4 regions of the Streptomyces sp. SAS_270 genome follow, and region 2 is predicted to be linked to each of the others. Evidence: riboswitches for the same ligand, from Rfam matches in the RefSeq annotation. Region 2 holds a riboswitch; each other region holds the start of a gene.
What was found. Region 2 has a riboswitch for cyclic di-AMP ahead of ACN6LB_RS23510 (NlpC/P60 family protein). Riboswitches for the same ligand answer to the same signal wherever they lie in the genome.

Region 1: linked by a shared signal. The riboswitch ahead of ACN6LB_RS16460 (transglycosylase family protein) and the one ahead of ACN6LB_RS23510 (NlpC/P60 family protein) in region 2 are both predicted to bind cyclic di-AMP.
Region 3: linked by a shared signal. The riboswitch ahead of ACN6LB_RS20150 (M23 family metallopeptidase) and the one ahead of ACN6LB_RS23510 (NlpC/P60 family protein) in region 2 are both predicted to bind cyclic di-AMP.
Region 4: linked by a shared signal. The riboswitch ahead of ACN6LB_RS26920 (M23 family metallopeptidase) and the one ahead of ACN6LB_RS23510 (NlpC/P60 family protein) in region 2 are both predicted to bind cyclic di-AMP.

The regions. Positions count from the first base shown of each region.
Region 1 covers NZ_JBMNDS010000020.1:105,718-108,918, reverse strand. Annotated here, with positions in the region: gene ACN6LB_RS16465 (transglycosylase family protein) at 1-852, shown strand, start outside; cyclic di-AMP (ydaO/yuaA leader) riboswitch at 1,082-1,247, shown strand; gene ACN6LB_RS16460 (transglycosylase family protein) at 1,251-1,955, shown strand; gene eno (phosphopyruvate hydratase) at 2,265-3,201, shown strand, end outside.
Region 2 covers NZ_JBMNDS010000036.1:46,619-49,819, forward strand. Annotated here, with positions in the region: gene pcrA (DNA helicase PcrA) at 1-945, opposite strand, end outside; cyclic di-AMP (ydaO/yuaA leader) riboswitch at 1,311-1,481, shown strand; gene ACN6LB_RS23510 (NlpC/P60 family protein) at 1,490-2,683, shown strand; gene ACN6LB_RS23515 (tellurite resistance/C4-dicarboxylate transporter family protein) at 2,806-3,201, shown strand, end outside.
Region 3 covers NZ_JBMNDS010000028.1:9,492-12,692, forward strand. Annotated here, with positions in the region: gene ACN6LB_RS20145 (exo-rhamnogalacturonan lyase family protein) at 1-740, opposite strand, end outside; gene ACN6LB_RS20150 (M23 family metallopeptidase) at 937-1,857, opposite strand; cyclic di-AMP (ydaO/yuaA leader) riboswitch at 1,860-2,017, opposite strand; gene ACN6LB_RS20155 (alpha-galactosidase) at 2,320-3,201, opposite strand, start outside.
Region 4 covers NZ_JBMNDS010000045.1:49,113-52,313, reverse strand. Annotated here, with positions in the region: gene ACN6LB_RS26925 (GntR family transcriptional regulator) at 209-904, opposite strand; gene ACN6LB_RS26920 (M23 family metallopeptidase) at 1,112-1,876, opposite strand; cyclic di-AMP (ydaO/yuaA leader) riboswitch at 1,889-2,049, opposite strand; gene ACN6LB_RS26915 (M16 family metallopeptidase) at 2,296-3,201, opposite strand, start outside.

The sequences.
Region 1 (3,201 bases), on a different contig from region 2:
CAGGAGAACTGGCAGAAGTACGGCGGCCTCACCTACGCGCCGACCGCCGACCAGGCCAGCCGTTCGCAGCAGATAGCCGTGGCCGAGAAGGTCCTCGACGACCAGGGGCTCGTCGCCTGGCCCACCTGTGGCCCGCTCTCCGGGCTCAGCAAGAACTCGGGCTCGATCGACGTCGACACGGGCGTGGCGGGCGACTCGGCCGGCTCCTCCGGCTCGTCGAGTTCATCGGGTTCGTCTGATTCCTCGGATACTTCGGATTCGTCTGGTTCATCCGATTCCGGCACCGACTCCTCGGGCCTCTCCGACTCCTCGTCCGACACGTCGTCCGACGCGCCCTCGGGCGAGACCCGGAACTCGACCAAGGCCGACACGTCCGACGGCGACTCCGGTGACTCCGGTGACTCCAGCGACGCTCAGGATTCCGACAGCGCGACCACAGGGTCGACAAAGAGCGACGAGTCGGACAAGTCCGGCCAGAACGCCGACTCTTCGGACGGCTCCTCCGGGACCGCGACATCCGAATCCGGCTCCGGGCGCCACCGCGGCGACAGTGCCGGCGAAGAGGCCGAGGGGAGCACCGGCGAGGGTGCGGCCGACCGCGCCTCCGGCAGCCGCGGTGACGACACCTCCGGCCGTCACGCCTCACGCGGCTCCGGCGCCGCACGCGGCGCGACGGACGGCTCGTACGTCGTCCGCACCGGGGACAGTCTCTGGTCCATCGCCGACTCCCTTGACCTGAAGGGCGGATGGTCCGGTTTGTACTCCGCGAACGAGCAGGCGCTCGGCACCGACCCGGACCTCATCCTCCCCGGTCAGAAGCTTGAGCTGGACAGTGCCGAAGCCGCCCGGTAGGTAGCCGACCAACTGGCCGTCATCTGGCGAATCGGGCTAAATCCAGCGGTAGTTCAGGTCATGATTCGAGATGGAATGTCCGGTTTGGTGAGAGTGAGACATGAGTCTCAGTAGCCCTGATCGTCTTTGAAATTCCGGCGATCGCATGTCTACGGTCGTGACCGCTCGCCACAGCGGGCACCGACGGTCGCAACGCCGAATCCTGCCAACGGCCGTACGGGAACAGTCGTCGCGTCAAGCGCCGTAGGCAGGAGCGGGGGACCCAGGTAAGTGCCGGACCCGGTGATCGTTGCCGGACCGGCTTGGGGTGAAGCCGCGCACCACTGGTGCGCGGCCGGGCAACTCAACCGGCCCGAACCCGACAGCTCACCTCGCAGGCGTCGGTGAGGGGATCTCTCATGCTGTTTTCCAGCAAGGGCAAGCACCGCCGCCCGTCCAAGGCCACCCGTGTCGCCACGCTCGCCGGTGTCACCGGCGTCGCCATCGCCGCTCCGCTGATGGCCTCCGGCACCGCCTCCGCCGCCACCGCCTCCGAGTGGGACGCCGTCGCCTCGTGCGAGTCCGGCGGCAACTGGTCGATCAACACCGGCAACGGTTACTACGGCGGCCTCCAGTTCTCCTCGTCCACGTGGGCCGCGTACGGCGGCACCGCGTACGCCTCCTCCGCCGACCAGGCCTCCAAGTCCGAGCAGATAGCGGTCGCCGAGAAGGTTCTCGCCTCGCAGGGCAAGGGCGCCTGGCCGAGCTGTGGCGTGGGCCTGTCGGGTGCGTCGACCGGCGGCGGTTCCACCTCGTCGGACACGGGCTCCGGCTCCAGCTCGCAGAGCACCACCCAGCCGCAGCAGCAGAGCACCACGACGAGCGAGCAGCACGCCTCCCGCTCGCAGGAGCGCCCCGCCGCCAAGAAGACCGTCCAGACCCCGACCGGCAAGAAGGTCAAGAAGGGTGACGGCGAGTACAAGGTGAAGAAGGGCGACAGCCTCAGCTCGATCGCCGAGAAGAAGCACGTCAAGGGTGGCTGGCAGAAGCTGTTCAAGCTGAACCAGGACATCATCGACGACGCCGACTTCATCTACCCCGGTCAGCAGCTTCACCTCAGCTGAACCACAGCCTCCTCCCATACGTGGCCTTCATAGTGGAGGCCACGTGAGGGGCACCCCCCCGTCCCCACGGGCTCCCCGCTCCGGTGCGTGTTCCCCCGTACGCACCGGAGCGGGGTTTTTTCTTGGCCCGCTTCGCGGCTCTCCTCGCCCTCTTCATTCCTTTTTTGTTCCGTTCTGGAACAATGTTTACCCTGAGTTCTGCTCAAGGAGTGGTCGACCGGCTGGCCGATCGCCCTGGGCCGGTTAGGCTCATCTCGCGGGACTGCCGAAGTCCTGTGTACCCGCGTCACATCCCAGAAGGAGATGCTCGTGCCGTCCATCGACGTCGTCGTAGCCCGGGAAATCCTCGACTCGCGAGGCAACCCCACCGTCGAGGTCGAGGTCGGCCTCGACGACGGCAGCACCGGCCGTGCGGCCGTCCCGTCCGGCGCCTCCACGGGCGCCTTCGAGGCCATCGAGCTCCGCGACGGTGACCCGAACCGCTACCAGGGCAAGGGTGTCGAGAAGGCCGTCCTCGCGGTCATCGAGCAGATCGGCCCGGAGCTCGTCGGCTACGACGCCACCGAGCAGCGCCTGATCGACCAGGCGATGTTCGACCTGGACGCCACCGACAACAAGGGCTCGCTCGGCGCCAACGCCATCCTCGGCGTCTCCCTCGCCGTCGCCCACGCCGCCTCCGAGGCCAGCGACCTCCCCCTCTTCCGCTACCTGGGCGGCCCGAACGCGCACCTGCTGCCCGTTCCGATGATGAACATCCTGAACGGCGGGTCGCACGCCGACTCGAACGTGGACATCCAGGAGTTCATGATCGCCCCGATCGGCGCGGAGTCCTTCTCCGAGGCCCTGCGCTGGGGCGCCGAGGTCTACCACACCCTCAAGAAGGTCCTGAAGACCAAGGGTCTGTCGACCGGCCTGGGCGACGAGGGCGGCTTCGCCCCGAACCTGGAGTCCAACCGCGCCGCGCTCGACCTCATCGTCGAGGCCATCAAGCAGGCCGGTTACATCCCGGGCGAGCAGATCGCGCTCGCGCTCGACGTCGCCGCGTCCGAGTTCTACAAGGACGGCAAGTACGAGTTCGAGGGCAAGTCCCGCTCGGCCGCCGAGATGACCGAGTACTACGAGGAGCTCGTCTCCGCGTACCCGCTGGTCTCCATCGAGGACCCGCTGTACGAGGACGACTGGGCCGGCTGGAACACCATCACCGCGAAGATCGGTGACAAGGTCCAGATCGTCGGCGACGACCTCT
Region 2 (3,201 bases):
GTCGTCCTCGCTCGGGGGTACGTCGACGGGGTGCGCGGAGGTGCCGACCAGCTCGCGCACGAGGGCGTACTGCGCGTGGTTGGTGTCCTGGTACTCGTCGACCATGACGTGGCGGAAGCGGCGGCGGTAGTGCTCGGCGACGTCCGGGAAGGCGCGGAGCAGGTTGACCGTCGTCATGATCAGGTCGTCGAAGTCCAGCGCGTTCGCCTCGCGCAGCCGCGACTGGTAGAGCACGTATGCCTGGGCGAGGGTCTTCTCGAAGCCGTCGGAGGCCTGGGCGGCGAAGTCCTCCTCGTCGATCAGCTCGTTCTTCAGGTTGGAGATCTTGGCGCTGAACGACTTCGGCGGGAAGCGCTTCGGGTCGAGGTCCAGGTCGCGGCAGACCAGGGCCATCAGACGCTTGCTGTCGGCGGCGTCGTAGATCGAGAACGACGACGTGAAGCCGAGCCGCTTCGACTCGCGGCGCAGGATGCGCACGCACGCGCTGTGGAAGGTCATGACCCACATCGCGTTGGCGCGCGGGCCGACCAGCTGCTCGACGCGCTCCTTCATCTCGCCCGCGGCCTTGTTGGTGAAGGTGATCGCGAGGATCTGCCCGGGGTGCACATGGCGCTCGGCCAGCAGATAGGCGATCCGGTGCGTGAGCACCCGGGTCTTGCCGGAGCCGGCGCCGGCCACGATGAGCAGGGGGGCGCCGGAGTGCACCACGGCCGCCCGCTGGTTCTCGTTCAGCCCGTCCAGGAGCGCGGCCGCCTCCACGGCGGGGCGCGGGGCTCCGTCGCGGTAGTAGGCGTCGCGGTCCGGGGGCACGTCGAAACGGCCGCCGAACAGGTCGTCCGGAAGCGGCTCGGCCGCCCCGTCCTCGGGCGGCGGCGGGGGCTCTTCCTCGTGAGCCCCTGAGGGCTTGAGGTCCGCCAGGAAGCTGTCGTCAAAGAGGCTGCTCATCGCTCTCCGAGTCTAGGCCGCCGCACTGACAACAGACCGCCGCCCCGGGATTTCCCTGTCCCGCGAGGGCCCCGGAAGCCGATGATCTTCCAGAACCGGCCACTCGGCACTCCTTCGCCGTCAGGAATCGTCCAGGACGATCAAGAGCCGTACGGTTACGGTCAGCCACCGGCCGGGCGGGAATGCCCCTTGAAGACCACTGCATGGGGTCACAAGTCACCACGGACGGTCACGGAAGCGGCGGTTGAGGCCAAGGTCACGAAAATGTATCGGGCATATCGAACATCAACCTTCACAGGGACCACACGAGTTGGCTAGCGTGCCGGGCAGACCGCTCGACCCTCTCCGGCGAACGTCGCCGGGCCGTGCGGCCTCCGCCGAATTCGGTGTGCCCACGCGGCAGCCGGAACCGGGGACCCACCGAACCTGGGGTGAATCGGTCCAACCGCCTTTCGGGGCAAGGACCGTAGGGCAAACCTTCCGGAGCACCCGCCCGAACCCGACAGCTAACCCGGTAGGCGGATGACGGAAGGAGTCGCCTCCCTTGGCGTCGCACAAAAAGCCGCGTCCTGCTGCAACGCGCGTAGCGGGCATGCGGACTCCCGCCCTGGCAACAGCGGCCCTCACCTCCGTGGCCCTGCTCTCCCAGACGGCGAACGCCGCACCCTCGGCCGAGCCCAGGCCGAGCCTCGAAGAAGTGCAGAAGAAGGTCGACGACCTCTACCACCAGGCGGAGACGGCGACCGAGAAGTACAACACCGCCAAGGAGAAGACCACCAAGCAGCGCAAGCAGGTCGACACCCTTCTCGACGACGTCGCCCAGCGCACCGACAAGCTCAACTCCGCGCGCGAGGAGCTGGGTTCGTTCGCCGCCGCGCAATACCGGACCGGCGCCGCCGCCCCCGGCACCGCGACCCTGCTGCTGGCCGACGACCCGCAGGACTACTTCGACCAGACCCAGCTGATGAGCCGGCTGACCAGCCGTCAGAAGACCGCCGTCGACGACTACGTCACCGAGCAGTCCGAGACGGCGAAGAAGCGCCAGGAGGCCTCCAAGAGCCTGGAGACGCTGACCGAGTCGCAGAAGTCGCTGAAGTCGTCGAAGGCCGACGTCCAGAAGAAGCTCTCCGAGGCGCGCGAGATGCTCTCGAAGCTGACCGCCGAGGAGAAGGCGCGGCTCGCGGCGATCGAGAAGAAGAAGGAAGCAGAGGCCCGGCGCAAGGCGGCGGAGCTGGCGGCCCAGCAGGCCGCCGAGGCGAAGCAGCGCCAGGAGGCGGAGGCAGCCGCTCAGCAGCAGTCCGGCTCCGGCACCTCGGACTCCTCGAGTTCGGGAAGCACGGGCACAGGCACCGGCACCTCCACCGGCGACTCCTCGTACGCCACGAAGGCCGCCAAGGCGCTCGCCTTCGCCCGCGCCCAGGTCGGCAAGCCGTATGTGTGGGGCGCCACCGGCCCCGACTCGTACGACTGCTCCGGGCTCACCCAGGCCGCCTGGAAGGCGGCCGGCGTCGACCTCCCGCGCACCACCTACGACCAGGTCAACGCGGGCACGACGGTCTCCCTCTCCAACGCACAACCCGGCGACCTGATCTTCTTCTACGACGACATCAGCCACGTCGGCCTCTACATAGGCAACGGCATGATGATCCACGCCCCGAAGCCGGGCTCGTACGTCCGCGAGGAGTCCGTCTACTACGCCGGCTCCTCGATCATCCACAGCGTGGTGCGACCGGCGTGAACGCACCGTAGGGAGGGGGTCCACGCGCGCGTGGACCCCCTTTTTCGTGCCGTATGCGTTTTTCGTCCTCCACGCGCGCGTGCAGCACGGCAAGCCGCGCGAAGATCCCTAGCATCGGGCGCATGTCAGGCATCTCCCAGCTCCGCGCGTGGTGGGCGGAGCGTCCGCCCGCCGCCGGGGCCGCCGTCATGGCCACCGGCATCGTCTCCGTCGGGCTGTCCCTGACCGGCTACGAGACCCTGTCCCGTATCGCCCTGGTCCTGGCGGTCATCGCATGGCTCGCGCTCGCCGCGGACTTCGGGGTGCGGCTCGTACGGGACCGGGCGCGCTGGGTGGCGGAGGCGTGCACGCCGGGCGCACTCACCGCCATCGCCGCGACCACCGTGCTCGGCACCCGGCTGTCCGCCCTCGGGTGGCTGGGTCTCGCCGAGGCGCTGCTCGCGCTGGCGGCCCTGCTCTGGCCGGGGCTGCTGATCGTGGTCGTACGGCACTGGGGGCGCCGTATGCCCGGAGCGGTG
Region 3 (3,201 bases), on a different contig from region 2:
CAGACGAAGGTGTGCACCAGCCGGAACGACTCGGCCCCGGCGTGGAAGGAGAAGCGCAGCACGAAGGGCAGCCAGCCGCGGTTGCCGTGCCGGTGGCGGCCTTCGACGCGTACGACGGCGCGGACCGGCCCGTCCTGTTCGACCTCGGTCTTCTCGATGCGCCCGGTGAAGTCCTCGGTCGCGACGCCGTCACGGAGCGAGCCCTGGCGCAGGGCGACCAGCCGTCCGTCGCGGGCGATCTCCGCCGAGCCGCGCCGGACGCTGCGGACGACGGTGTCGGAGCCCTTTGCGCCGAACACGGCCGTGATGACACCGGTCGACACCTCGATACGGTCGCCGGTCCGCGTGACGGTGACCTTCCGGGCGGGGAGGGCGGGGGCGCCCGCGGCCAGCCGGTACGTGTCGGCCTTGGCGGCGCCGGGCGCGATCGCGTGGGCGGTCCACTTCACCGAGCCGTCGGGCCAGTGGCCGGTGACCCAGCTCTGCACGGGGACGTCGTCGCCGGAGGCGGTGCTGAGCCGGAACGTCCGGTCGGGCTGATGGGTGCCGCGGGCCCAGGGCACACCCCAGGTGGTCCCGGCGTGGGCGGCGGGCGCGGAGCCCTCCAGCCAGTGCAGTTCGGTGTCACCGCCCGCATCGTCGGCGGCGGAGGCGCTGCGGGACAGGGCCCAGGAGAACGGGGCGGTGGCGGCCGCGGTTGCGGCGCCCTTGATGACAGTGCGTCGCTGGACGCCGGGCACGGGGACCTCCGTAAGCATAGAAAGCGCTTGCGGAGATCACTGTGGCGTCACTGTCGCACGCCTGTCGATACCTCGTGCGGTCGTGCCACAAGACCGCAATGTGGCGATCATGAACCGCACATGGAGCCGCGCACACCGAAGGCCGGGCCCCGGGGATCGTGGGGTCCGGCCTTCGGAGGCGAGGAGCAGGCGGGCGTCAGCCGACGGCCACGCCGTGCGAGCGCAGATACGCCACGGGGTCCACGTCCGAGCCGTAGTTCGGCGTGGTGCGGATCTCGAAGTGCAGGTGCGGCCCGGTGACGTTGCCGGTCGCGCCCGAGAGGCCGAGCTGCTGGCCCTCGGTCACGGTCTGGCCCGCCGAGACGGAGAGCTGCGACATGTGGGCGTACTGGCTGTACTGGCCGTCGGCGTGCTGGATGACGACCTCGTTGCCGTATGCGCCGTCGTAGGCGGCCGAGACGACGGTGCCCGCGGCGATGGCCTTGATGGTGGTACCGGTCGGGACCACGAAGTCCACACCCGTGTGGTAGCCGCTGGACCACATGCTGCCGGCGACCTTGTAGCCGGTGCCGACGGTGGCGCCGGAGACGGGCAGGCCGTAGCCGGAGCTGCTGGCCGTGTCGGCGGACTGAGTCGTCTTGGACTCGGTCGTCGGCGCGGCCTTCGACTCGGTCGTCTGCGTGCTCTTGCCGGACGACTGGGTTGCCGCGGTCGCGGCCTTCTTGCCGATCGTCAGCTTCAGGCCCGGGTGGATCAGCGAGGGGTCGCTGCCGACAGCCGCGCGGTTGTCGGAGTAGAGCTTCTTCCAGCCGCCGGTGACGTTCTGGTCGTCGGCGATCTTCGAGAGGTAGTCACCGGCCCGCACCGCGTAGGTCCTCGTGCCCGACTTCTGGGCGGCGGCCGGAGCGGCGGTGATGGTCTTCTCCGAGACGTTCTGCGCGACGTTCTCGGCGGTCTTCTCGGGAACCGTCGAAACAGCGGCGGCGGGGGTGGCGGCGTGCGCACCCGTGGCCCCCATCAGCGGCAGCGCGAGCGCGGCGCCACCGGTTCCGGCGACTGCGATGGAGCGGGTGAAACGCTGGGACTTGGGACGGCGATGCTTACCCTTCGCGGGCATGGCGTTTTCCTCTCCGGCGCCTGCGAGGTGAGCTGTCGGGTGCGGACTGGAGATGCCCGGCCGCGCTCTCGCGCGGCTTTACCCCTAGCCGTTCCGGAGACCGGAACAGGCGTTCTACCTGTGGGTCCCCCGCTCCTGCCGTGACGGGTGAGTGTGCGGATTCCGGGCGGCGGCAGGATTGGGCGTCCGTCCGGATTGGTGGCGAACGTAAGCGAAACGAGCGCAGCGGGACAAGCATTGCGATTCCTGTGAACACCGCTTTCTTGATCCTTGTGGACAAACCCGGTGACGCTGCGTGGATAAGGATCTCCGGCATTCTTTGAATCCACTGAAAACAAAGGGAAATTACGTGAGCATGACCACGACTCACCGTTACCACTATGACGCTGCTCACGCCACGCAAGCCCAGGTAGCCCTATTCCAGGGCTAGTTGTAACGAAGGCTCTAATTCGGACAGAACAGTCACTTGCGACGCAGTCGAATAACCGTCGCATCAAGGTCACCGCGCAGCTTTGTGCGCAGCCCGTGATGAAGCAGCACCGCACCACGGTGCACTTCGCCGGTTTCGCGGCATTCGTACGCGTCTTCAGGGCCAAGTCCGCGCAGTCTCAGCGGGGCGACGGGCTCACCGTGACGCTGAGCCTGGAGCCAGGCGAGGACGACGACCTCGTCACCGTGGACGTACTGCACCGCGCTGAGCCCGCCCTCCGGGGGCCGCAACCGGTAGAGGTCCCCACGCTGCACGACGGGCCGGATCTCCTTGTAGAGCTCCACCCACTGCCGCGCCTCGTCGAGCTCCTCCTCGCTCCACTCGGTCAGATCGCCGCCGACACCCAGTACCCCGGCCATGGCGCTCACGAACCGGAAGCGCAGAGTGCTGACACGCCCGTTGAGCTGGGTGTTCGGGCTGTCCGTGACCCAGGCGGCCATGACCCGGGAGGGGTGGATCTGACTGAAGCCGTGCTGGATGGCGAGCCGGTCGAGCGGGTCGGTGTTGTCCGAGGTCCACACCTGGTCCGTGCGGGCCATGATGCCGAGGTCGATCCGGCCGCCGCCGCCCGAGCAGGACTCGAAGGCGACCCCGGGGTGGGCGGCCCGCAGCCGGTCCAGCAGGGCGTACAGGGCCTGCACGTGGTCGACCCACAGCCGCTGCGGGTAGGGGTCGCCGGGCCAGCCGGCATCCGTGAAGCAGCGGTTGAAGTCCCACTTCACGTAGTCGATCGGGGCGCTGGAGAGCATGCTGTGGAGCTGCTCCCACAGGTACTCCTGGACGTCCGGGCGCGCGAGGTTCAGTACGAGCTGATTGCGGTACTCAGTCCTGTTTCGTCCGGGCTGGAACTGCAC
Region 4 (3,201 bases), on a different contig from region 2:
ACGACGCGGCCGCGTCACCCCTTCCGGGTGGCGCGGCTTCGTCGTTTTTCAGGCACGGCGATACGCCCGCACGACGGAATATCCGGCACCATCCCGCGCGCACATCCCGCAGTGCGGAAATAGCGCGCACGGAATTCCGGGCGCGCTGGAATAAGGGCAGCGGAAATAGCTCACTGCCGAATATCCCTCTTTGTATACGGCGCTCCTGTTAATGACGCAGACCGGTCATGTTTACGGGAGGTTGCGAAGTCCTCACACGGTCCGGGCGATCTCCCGCACCGGGAAAGCGGAGCCGGTGCACGGCCGTGGCGCGTTCCGTGTGCAGCGCCGTGATCGTCCGGGCGCGCTCGCTGTCGCCGCGCGCCACGGCGTCCACGATGGCGCCGTGCTCGGCCCAGGAGTCCGCGGGGGAGGCCTGCGCCTCGACCGCGTACATCCAGGCGATCTTGTGCCGAAGCTGGGCCAGCGTGGAGGTCAGCGCGGGGCTTCCGGAGGCCTGCGCGAGCGTCTCGTGGAACCAGCCCCCCAGGGAGCGCAGATCCTCGCTGTGCCCCCTCCTTGCCCGCTCCTGGCCCAGCCTGACCAGGCCTCGCAGCACCTTGAGGTGGGCCTCGGTGCGCCGCTGCGCGGCCCGGGCGGCACCGAGCGGCTCAAGGAGCATGCGCATCTCCAGCAGGTCGGAGGCCTCCTGCTCGGTGGGCTCCGCGACGCACGCGCCCGCATGCCGACGGGTGACGACGAACCCCTCGGCCTCCAGGGTGCGCAGGGCCTCGCGGACGGGAACACGCGAGACTCCGTAGCGACGCGCAAGGAGTTCCTCGGTGAGCCGGCCGCCTCGCTCGTAGACACCCGCGACGATGTCGTCACGGATCGCCGTGCATACCGAGTGCGCCGGAATACGCATGACCGGACCTCCGCTTTAATCCCCGCGAAACGCCATCCATTGACGCTTGTTCAGTGACTCTATTGCAGACGGCGGGAATTTCCGACGGGAGCCCGGAATCCATGGATATTTTTTGGACAGACGGCCGTTCGAAGCGACGAAGCCCCGGCTCGGTGAGCCGGGGCTTCGGAAGCGGTGCGAAGTGCGGAGAAGCGGTGAAGCGGGTCGTCAGACGTTCACGCCGTGCGAGCGGAGGTAGGCGACGGGGTCGATGTCCGAGCCGTACTCCGGGGTCGTGCGGGCCTCGAAGTGGAGGTGCGGTCCGGTGGTGTTGCCGGTGGAACCCGAGAGGCCTATCTGTGCGCCCGGGGTGACCGTCTGGCCCACGGAGACACCGATGGACGACAGGTGGCCGTACTGGGTGTACGTGCCGTCGTTCATCTTGATGACCACGTTGTTGCCGTAGGCGCCGCCCCAGCCGGCCTCGACGACGGTGCCGGAGCCGACGGCGTGGACGGACGTGCCGGACGCGGCGTGGAAGTCGACGCCCGTGTGGCTGCCGGAGGACCACAGGCTGCCACCGGTCTTGTAGCCGGTCGAGACGTACGAGCCGCTGATCGGCAGGACGAAGGTGTTCAGGCGCTTGCGCTCGGCGGCCCGGGCGGCGCGGGCCTTGGCCACGCGCTCCTCCTCGGCCTTCTCGGCGGCACGCTTCTTCGCGGCCTCCTGGGCCTTCTTCAGCGCGGCCGCCTCGTCGGCGGCGTGCTGCTGGGCCGCGGCCTGTGCGTCGATCTGGTCGGCGAGCGAGTCGCCGATGGTGATGGCCTTTGTCAGTCCCGTGTCCTCGACGGAGGTCTCCGCGGCGAAGGCAGGGGCGGCCAGGGTGCCGATGACACCGGTGGTGGTGAGTGCGGCGACGCCCACGGCATGCGTGGTCGTGCGCTTCACACGGCTCGGGCGACGGTGCTTCCCGGTGGCGCGGGTGAACGCCATGAAGTGGCTGGTCCTTTCCTTCCTTCTCGCCTACCGGGTTAGCTGACGGGTTCGGAGCAGGAAGGTCTCCTACGGACCCCCTTCGGGAAGGGCGTCCGATTCACCCCAGGGACTACGTATGGGTCCCCGGCTCCCCTGGCTCGCGCCGTACGGGGACTCGGCGATGACTGTCCGGTGCCGCGGACGCGGCGCACTGCCTGACGAACAGCCGGACCGACGCTAAAGGGGGCGTCTTTCAATCGACAAACGGATCACGCCTTTTGTAGCGCATGCCACAGGGCAGACAGGCAACCTCCCCATCAACTCCCCATCAATACTGACAATGGGGGCTCGGGCGACGCTTTCGCCGCCCGAGCCCCCAAAGGGTCACGCCGTTATGCCCTGTTCCCTCCCGCTTCCGACACTGCGGGATGCGGCCCCTACTCCGCGGGTACGACGCTCACTTCGCCGATGCCGAGGGCCTTGACGGGCTCCTTGATCTGCGCGGCGTCCCCGACCAGGACGGTCACCAGGCGGTCCACCGGGAAGGCGTTCACGGCGGCCGCGGTGGCCTCCACGGTGCCCGTCGCGGCGAGCTGCTGGTACAGCGTGGCCTGGAAGTCGTCCGGCAGGAACTGCTCGACCTGGTCGGCGAGCGTGCCCGCGACCGCCGCCGCGGTCTCGAACTTGAGGGGCGCGACGCCCACCAGGTTCTGCACGGCGACGTCCCGCTCGGCATCCGTCAGGCCTTCGGCCGCGAGGGTGCGCAGCACCTTCCAGAGGTCGTCGAGCGCGGGACCGGTGTTGGGCGTGTCGACGGAGCCGCTGATGGCCAGCATCGCGGCGCCCGTGCCGTCGGCTGCGGAGCGCAGCACCTGACCGAACGCCCGTACACCGTAGGTGTATCCCTTTTCCTCCCGCAGGACGCGGTCCAGTCGGGAGGTGAGGGTGCCACCGAGGCAGTACGTGCCGAGTACCTGGGCGGGCCAGACGCGATCGTGCCTGTCGGCGCCGATGCGTCCGATCAGCAGCTGCGTCTGGACGGCACCCGGGCGGTCCACGATGATCACGCGGCCCGTGTCGTCGGCGGTCACCGGCGGTACGGGACGCGGCTCGGCGGACGAGCCGGTCCAGGAGCCGAGGGTTTCCGCGAGCAGCGCGTCGAGGTCCGTGCCCGTGAGGTCGCCGACGACCACGGCGGTGGCCGTGGCGGGGCGCACGTGCTTCTCGTAGAAGGCGCGTACGGCCGCCGAGTCGATGCTCTGGACGGTCTCCTCGGTGCCCTGGCGCGGGCGTGACATGCGTGCGGTCGCCGGGAACAGCTCCTTGGAGAGTTCCCTGGCGGC